DNA from 3 places in the Micromonospora sp. DT227 genome. Region 2 is predicted to be linked to each of the others. Evidence: riboswitches for the same ligand, from Rfam matches in the RefSeq annotation. Region 2 holds a riboswitch; each other region holds the start of a gene.
What was found. Region 2 has a riboswitch for S-adenosylmethionine ahead of ACLQ2W_RS13375 (ABC transporter substrate-binding protein). Riboswitches for the same ligand answer to the same signal wherever they lie in the genome.
Positions count from the first base shown of each region.

Region 1 (2,255 bases), on a different contig from region 2:
TCCAGCCGGCCCGACTCGATCAGCTTGCGCAGCACCGCCACCGTCACGCCGCCGGCCGTCTCGGCGAACACGCCGGTGGTCCGCGCCAGCAGTGTGATCCCGGCGCGGATCTCGTCGTCGTCGGCGTACTCCATCCAGCCGCCGGTGCGGCGGACCGCCTCCAGGGCGTAGAGGCCGGCGGCCGGGTCGCCGATGTTGAGCGACTTGGCGATGCCGGTCGGCTTGACCGGGACGATGGTGTCGCGGTCGTCGTGCAGCGCGGTGGCGATCGGGTTGCAGCCGGCGGACTGCGCGCCGAACACCTTCCAGCCGCCGGCCGGCGCCTCGACCAGGCCGATCTCCACCAGCTCGGTGAACGCCTTGTCGATCTTGGTGAGCAGCTCGCCGCTGGCCATCGGGATCACCACCTGGGCCGGGATCCGCCAGCCGAGCTGCTCGGCCACCTCGTAGCCGAGCGTCTTGGAGCCCTCGGCGTAGAAGGGCCGCACGTTCACGTTGACGAACGCGGTGTCCTCGAACTCGTCGGTCTCCACCAGCTCGCCGCAGAGCCGGTTCACGTCGTCGTACGAGCCGTCGATGGCGACCAGGTCACCGCCGTAGACGGCGGTGGTGACCACCTTGCCCTGCTCCAGGTCGCTGGGGATGAAGACCACCGACGGCACACCGGCACGGGCCGCGTGCGCGGCGACCGAGTTGGCCAGGTTGCCGGTGGACGCGCAGGCGTAGCGGGTGAAGCCGAGCGCCCGGGCGGCGGTCAGCGCCACCGACACCACCCGGTCCTTGAACGAGTGGGTGGGGTTGGCGCTGTCGTCCTTCACCCACAGCGGCGCGGTGATGCCCAGCTCGGCGGCGAGGTGACCGGCGGCGACCAGCGGGGTGAGCCCCGGGTCGAGGGTGACCCGGGTGGCCGGGTCCTGACCGGCCGGGAGCAGGGCGGCGTAGCGCCAGATGCTGTTCGGGCCGGCCTCGATCTGCTCCCGGGTGACGGCGGCCAGGGCGGCGGTGTCGTAGTCGACCTCCAGCGGGCCGAAACACTCGTAGCAGGCGTGCTGGGCGGCCAGCGGGTAGCGCGCGGAACAGGCGCGACAGACCAGGGCGCGGGCCGGGCTGCGGGAGGTGTCGATGCCGGGGACGGCGGAGAGCGTCGACGTCATGTCGAGGAAATTCCTCTCATCTTTCCCCGCATCGCCGGGTGCGGCGGGGACGGAATTGGCACCTGCCCGCAGGGCGCTCGGCGTCGAGCGTGCGGGTGGTTGCCGGGGCGTCGTCGGGCCGTATCCCTCAGCCCCTCTGGATGAGGTATGCAGTTGTGCCGCCGATTCTATGCGCCGCCCACCGCCCCGCCACCCCGGGTCTCACGCATTGGGCCGCCCCACCGACCCCGCCTCCCACCCCTGACCTCGGTCGATCATGAAGTTGGCGGCGACAAATCGGACGGTGCCCGCGGTCAACTTCATGATCGCCGGGAGGTGGTGGGCCACGGGGCGGGCGGTGGGGTGGGATGATCGCCGGATGCGACGGGTGGTTGGCCGGGTCGGGGGGCTCGCGGGGGTTGCGCTGCTGGCGGGCTGTACCGCGATGCCGTCCCGGGTCGAGCCGCTGCCCGGGCGGCCGGGCGCCGAGGTCGCGCCGTCCCCCTCGGTGGCCTGCGCACCGGAGGGCATCCGGATCACCGAACTCGGGGTGAGCGCCGCGATGGGGTTGCGGGCCATGGGCCTGGACCTGGTCAACTGCGGAACCCAGCCGTACGCGCTGCGCGGCTACCCGGCGGTCAGCCTGCGGGACGCCGACGGGGACCCGATCAAGGTCACGATCATCCCGGGCGCGACGGGGATCACCTCCGGCTTCGACGCCCCACCCACAGGGCTCGTGCTGCGCCCCGGCGAACGGGCCGGCGCCGCGCTGCTCTGGCGCAACACGTTCACCGATCCGACCGTGGAGGCCACCGAGGGCGCTCAGCTCGACGTCGCGCCGGTGGCCGGCAGGCCGGCGTACGCGGTGGCGATGGACGGGACGATCGACCTCGGCAACACCGGCCGGCTCGGGGTCAGCGCCTGGAAGCGCCGCGACGCCGACCCGACCACGGAACCGGTCACGCCGAGCGCCCCGCCCTCCCCGGTCGAGACGCCGGACAATCCGCTGTAGCCGGTCAGCCCGTCACTCGGCAGCGTCCGGCACGAACACACCCAGGCCCTGGTGGCCGTACAACTCTCCGGTCTCGATCAGGATCGTGATGGCCTGCCGCACGGTCGACT
Region 1 covers NZ_JBNCLA010000007.1:283,855-286,109, reverse strand. Annotated here, with positions in the region: gene thrC (threonine synthase) at 1-1,154, opposite strand, end outside; SAM riboswitch class I at 1,168-1,301, opposite strand; gene ACLQ2W_RS24275 (DUF4232 domain-containing protein) at 1,513-2,145, shown strand; gene ACLQ2W_RS24270 (winged helix-turn-helix domain-containing protein) at 2,158-2,255, opposite strand, start outside.
Region 1: it holds a riboswitch for S-adenosylmethionine, as region 2 does, so the genes downstream of both, thrC (threonine synthase) here and ACLQ2W_RS13375 (ABC transporter substrate-binding protein) in region 2, are expected to answer to the same signal.

Region 2 (2,255 bases):
ACGTCGGTGTAGACCCGGGCCGGCCACCGCAACCAGCGGGTACGCGAGATGCCGGCGACCGCCAGCAGCATGCCCAGCACCGAGCCGAGCAGGGCGGCGGAGGCGGCCAGGATCAGCGTGTTCGGCAGCCCGACGGTCAGCATCTCGGGCAGCGCCTCGCGCATCGACCCCCAGTCGAAGAACGTCTCCCAGAGGGTGCTCAGTGGATCCATGTCCGCTCCGTCCGTCCCGCTCGTGCCCGGTTACCGGTTCGCAGAGGCCGCCGACGGCGACGGCACGGCTACCGATCCGCTGCCGGGGGTGAAGTCGGCCGGGATCGGCCGCCCCGGGTAGTACCGCTCCTGGAGGCGGCTCCAGGTGCCGTCGGCGATCACCTGGTCGAGGCCCTTGTCCAGCGCCTCGCGCAGCCTGTCGTTGCCCTTCGCCACCGCGTACGCGGTCGGCGCGGGGCTGAGCTGCTTCGCCGCGACCTTGATCTTGCCGGAGCTGTCGGCCGCGGACTTGTCGCCGATCTCGGCGGGCGCGATCCAGGCGTCGGCGGTGCCGGCCTTGAGCTGGTTGACCGCGCCGTTGTAGTCGGGCACCCGCACCGGGTTCAGCTTCTCCTTCGTGGCGAAGTCGTCCTGCACGGTGCCCTGGACCACCACCACGCGCTTGCCGGCGAGCTGGTCGAAGCCGGTGATCGCGGAGCCGGCCGGCACGTCCAGGCCGAAGTAGCCGAAGTCGTAGCCGTTACCGAAGTCGACGGTCTTCTTCCGGGCCTCGGTGACCGTGATCGAGGAGCTGCCCACGTCGAACTTGCGGTTGTTGACCTGGGCGAGCAGCGCGGAGAAGTCGGTGCCGACGAACTCCACCTTCAGACCGACCTTCCCGGCGACGGCCCGCAGCAGGTCGTTGTCGAAGCCGGTGAACTCGCCGTCCTTGAGGAAGACGTTCGGCGGGGCGTCGGTGAGCGTGCCGGCCCGGATCACACCGGGTTGCCGTAGGCCGTACGGGTTGTCGGCCGCGTCGTCGGCTGCCCCGCCGCAGGCGGTCAGCGCGGTGGCGGCGAGCACGGCGGCGGCGCCGAGCGCGGCGACGCGGGTCAGGGCGGTACGGATACGCACGATGTCTCTCCAGAGTGGACGGACACGCGGGACGCGTGCCGGTGCCGGCGCCGCCGGGCACGGCGAAGCCGGAAGGATGGATCGGGGAAAGGGTGGAGCGGTCGCTCAGCGCGCGTCGCGACAGCGGTCGCTGCACACCCGCATCAGGTCGACGTGGCGGCGCGTGACCAGCATGAGGCGGGTCGGAACGAGGGGCGGTGCGAACATCGGGTCTCCCTGGCCGGTTGGTGCTGACCTGGGTGCCAGGCCACGCTTGCGCCGACTGCCGTCGGCGCCTGGTCCTCACCCGGAGCACCCCACCGTGGCGGAGGGTTGCCGGCCAGCGAGCCGGGGCTTGACGCTGGCGCTCATGACCTGCCGAAAGGCTAGCAGCACCGGTGCGCCGGTCGTCCAGCCGTTATGACCACCCTCACGGCCGTGCCTTACCGGGCGACTCCCTGCCGGACTAGCTCTTGCTATGCAACAAAGTGCATAGCAAGATGGCCGGCATGTCACTGGAGCACGCCATCCTCGTCTCGCTGCTGGAGCAACCCGCCTCCGGCTACGAGCTGGCCCGTCGCTTCGACCGCTCGATCGGGCGCTTCTGGACCGCCACCCACCAGCAGATCTACCGGGTCCTCAAACAGCTCGCCGAGGACGACCGGATCACCGGTGAGGAGATCGGTCAGGAGAGCCTGCCGGACAAGAAGCTCTGGTCGGTCACCCCGACCGGCCGGGCCGCACTTGTCGGCTGGCTGCACGCCCCGGTGCGCCCGGAGGCGGTCCGGCACGAACTGGCCGTCAAGATCCGGGGCGCCGCGTTCGACGACGCGGCCGGGCGCGCGCTCCTGGTCGCCGAGGTCGAGCGCTACCGCGCCGACCACGAGACCGTCCTCGCCGGCTACCTGGCCGGCGAGCGCCGCGACTTCGGCTCCGCCGCACCCGACGCCCGGGCGGCGTTGCAGCACGTGGTGCTGCGCGGCGGCATCGCGTACGAGCGGATGGTGCTGGCCTGGCTGGACGACGTCCTGGCCACCCTCCGCGACCTCGACCCGGAAAGGCCCCCCGCGTGAGCGACCCGCTGCTGTTCCACCCGCACCACTACGACCCCGCCGACCTCGACGAGACCTCGCGGCGGCTGCTGCGCGCCACCATCGACTGGTTCGAGAC
Region 2 covers NZ_JBNCLA010000003.1:233,343-235,597, reverse strand. Annotated here, with positions in the region: gene ACLQ2W_RS13380 (amino acid ABC transporter permease) at 1-212, opposite strand, end outside; gene ACLQ2W_RS13375 (ABC transporter substrate-binding protein) at 243-1,106, opposite strand; SAM riboswitch class IV at 1,351-1,461, opposite strand; gene ACLQ2W_RS13370 (PadR family transcriptional regulator) at 1,595-2,158, shown strand; gene ACLQ2W_RS13365 (acyl-CoA dehydrogenase family protein) at 2,155-2,255, shown strand, end outside.

Region 3 (2,255 bases), on a different contig from region 2:
GAACAGCGGGTGGGCGAAGCCGAAGAGCAGGATCCGCACGATGAAGATCGCGATCACCTGCTGCGCGCCGGTGGCCGGGCCATACTCCTCCACGCCGGTGCGGTAGCCGTATCCGCCGAGGTAGAGGATGTTCTCGACCATGGCGAAGCCGACCGCGGACAGCCCGCAGTAGACCAGCCCGTCGGTGATCCCGGAGATCTCCCGGCGCCGGAAGATCAGCAGCAGGATCGGGCCGGCCGCCTTGGTCAGCTCCTCGATGAACGGCGCGACGAGCACGGCGGTCAGCGCGGCGGGCAACCCGCGGTCCTCGAACAGTCGCGCGCCGGTCTCGTTGACCAGCAGCGAGATGGCGGTGGAGACGAACGCGCCCCAGGCGAAGCAGAAGATGAGGTATTTCAGCGGCTCGGGTTCGTAACGGTCGAGCCAGAGGAAGCAGGACACCAGCACCGGCACCGGCAGGATCGCCGCGATCACGCCGACCAGCAGCGCCTCCGCGCCCAGGCTCTCGCCCAGCGTGAAGACCATGAACAGCGCGCCGGCCGCGATCAGCAGCACCACCGCGGCCAGCGCCAGGAAGCGCCGCCAGCCGAGCCGGCGCAGCGGCATGCGCGGCGTCGACGCCCCGGGCGGCGGGACGGCGGGCGCGGGCGGCGGCGGTGCTCCGCCGGGCGGGGTGACGGCCATGCGGTCAGCGTAGCCACCCGCGCCCCACTGGTCCGGCCGCATCGTGACGGCTATGCTGCCGGGCAGGTCACGAGCGCCAGCGTCAAGCCCCGGCTTGCTGGCCGGCAACCCTCGTCGAGTTCGCGGTGGGGTGCCCCGGGTGATGACCGGGCCCAGCGCCGTGTCGCGTGCTGGGCAAGCGCGGACCCCGTCCCGGCACCCCGGGGTCCCCGGTTACCCGGAGGCTCCGCCATGACCGTCACCCTCGTACCCGCCATCCCCACGCTGCCCGTTCCGGTCCGGCCGGACCCGCTCGGCGTGCTCGGCGTACCGGGAGAGATCAACCTGGACCACGCCGCCAGCGCGCCGTGCGCGCGGGCCGCGGCCGACGCGGTGGCCGAGCTGCTGCCCTGGTACGCGAGCGTGCACCGCGGCGCGGGCGCGCTGTCCCGGCGCTGCACGCTCGCCTACGAGCGGGCCCGGCAGACCGTGGCGGACTTCGTCGGCGCGCGTCCCACCGACCACGTGATCTTCACCCGGAACACCACGGACGCGGTGAACCTGCTGGCCCGGGCGCTGCCGGCCGGCACCACGGTGGTCACGTTCGGCGGGGAGCACCACGCGAACCTGCTCCCCTGGCCGCGCGGCTCGGTCCGGCTGCCGGTGCCGGACAGCCCGGCCGGCGCGGTCCGGTCGCTGAGCCTGGCGCTTGCCGAGCTGGCCCGCGACGCCCGGCCCGGCCGGCCGGTGCTGGTCGCGGTGACCGGCGCCAGCAACGTCACCGGCGAGTGCTGGCCGGTCGCCGAGCTGGCCCGGGTGGCCCACCGGTACGGCGCACGCGTCCTGGTGGACGCCGCGCAGCTCGCCCCGCACGCCCCGGTCGACGTGGCCACGCTGGACGTGGACTACCTGGCGCTCTCCGGCCACAAGCTGTACGCCCCGTTCGGCGCCGGCGTGCTGGTCGGGCGCGCGGACTGGCTGGACGCCGCCGCGCCGTACCTGGCCGGCGGCGGGGCCACGGGTCACGTCGGCGCGGCCACCCACGAGGTGCGGTGGGTGACCGGCCCGGCCCGGCACGAGGGCGGCACGCCGAACCTGCTCGGCGCGGTGGCGCTGGCGGCGGTCTGCGCGGCGTTCACGGCGGCGGACCGGACCGCGCAGCACGCCCGGGAGCAGGCGCTGCTGTCCCGGCTGCGGTCCGGCCTGGCCGCGCTGCCGGACGTGGTGGAGCTGCGCACGTTCGGCCCGGACTCGCCCCGGGTGGGCATCGTCAGCTTCGTGGTCGCCGGGTGGGACTCCGCCGAGGTGGCCGCGCACCTGGCGGCCCGGCACCGGATCGGCGTGCGGGACGGCCTGTTCTGCGCCCATCCGCTGACCCGCCGCCTGCTGACCGAGGCCGCCGCCCGCTCGGCCCGCACCGACCTGCCCCCCACCGCGCTGCGCGCCAGCCTCGGCCTGGGCACCACCGCCCACGAGATCGACACCCTCCTGACCGCGCTGGCCACCCTGGCCACCCTCCCCCATCCCCGTTGATCATGAAGTTGACCGCCCCGGAAAACGCTCTCCCACCCGCCAACCTCATGATCACCGAG
Region 3 covers NZ_JBNCLA010000007.1:303,960-306,214, reverse strand. Annotated here, with positions in the region: gene ACLQ2W_RS24365 (PrsW family intramembrane metalloprotease) at 1-726, opposite strand, end outside; SAM riboswitch class IV at 750-871, shown strand; gene ACLQ2W_RS24360 (aminotransferase class V-fold PLP-dependent enzyme) at 916-2,196, shown strand.
Region 3: it holds a riboswitch for S-adenosylmethionine, as region 2 does, so the genes downstream of both, ACLQ2W_RS24360 (aminotransferase class V-fold PLP-dependent enzyme) here and ACLQ2W_RS13375 (ABC transporter substrate-binding protein) in region 2, are expected to answer to the same signal.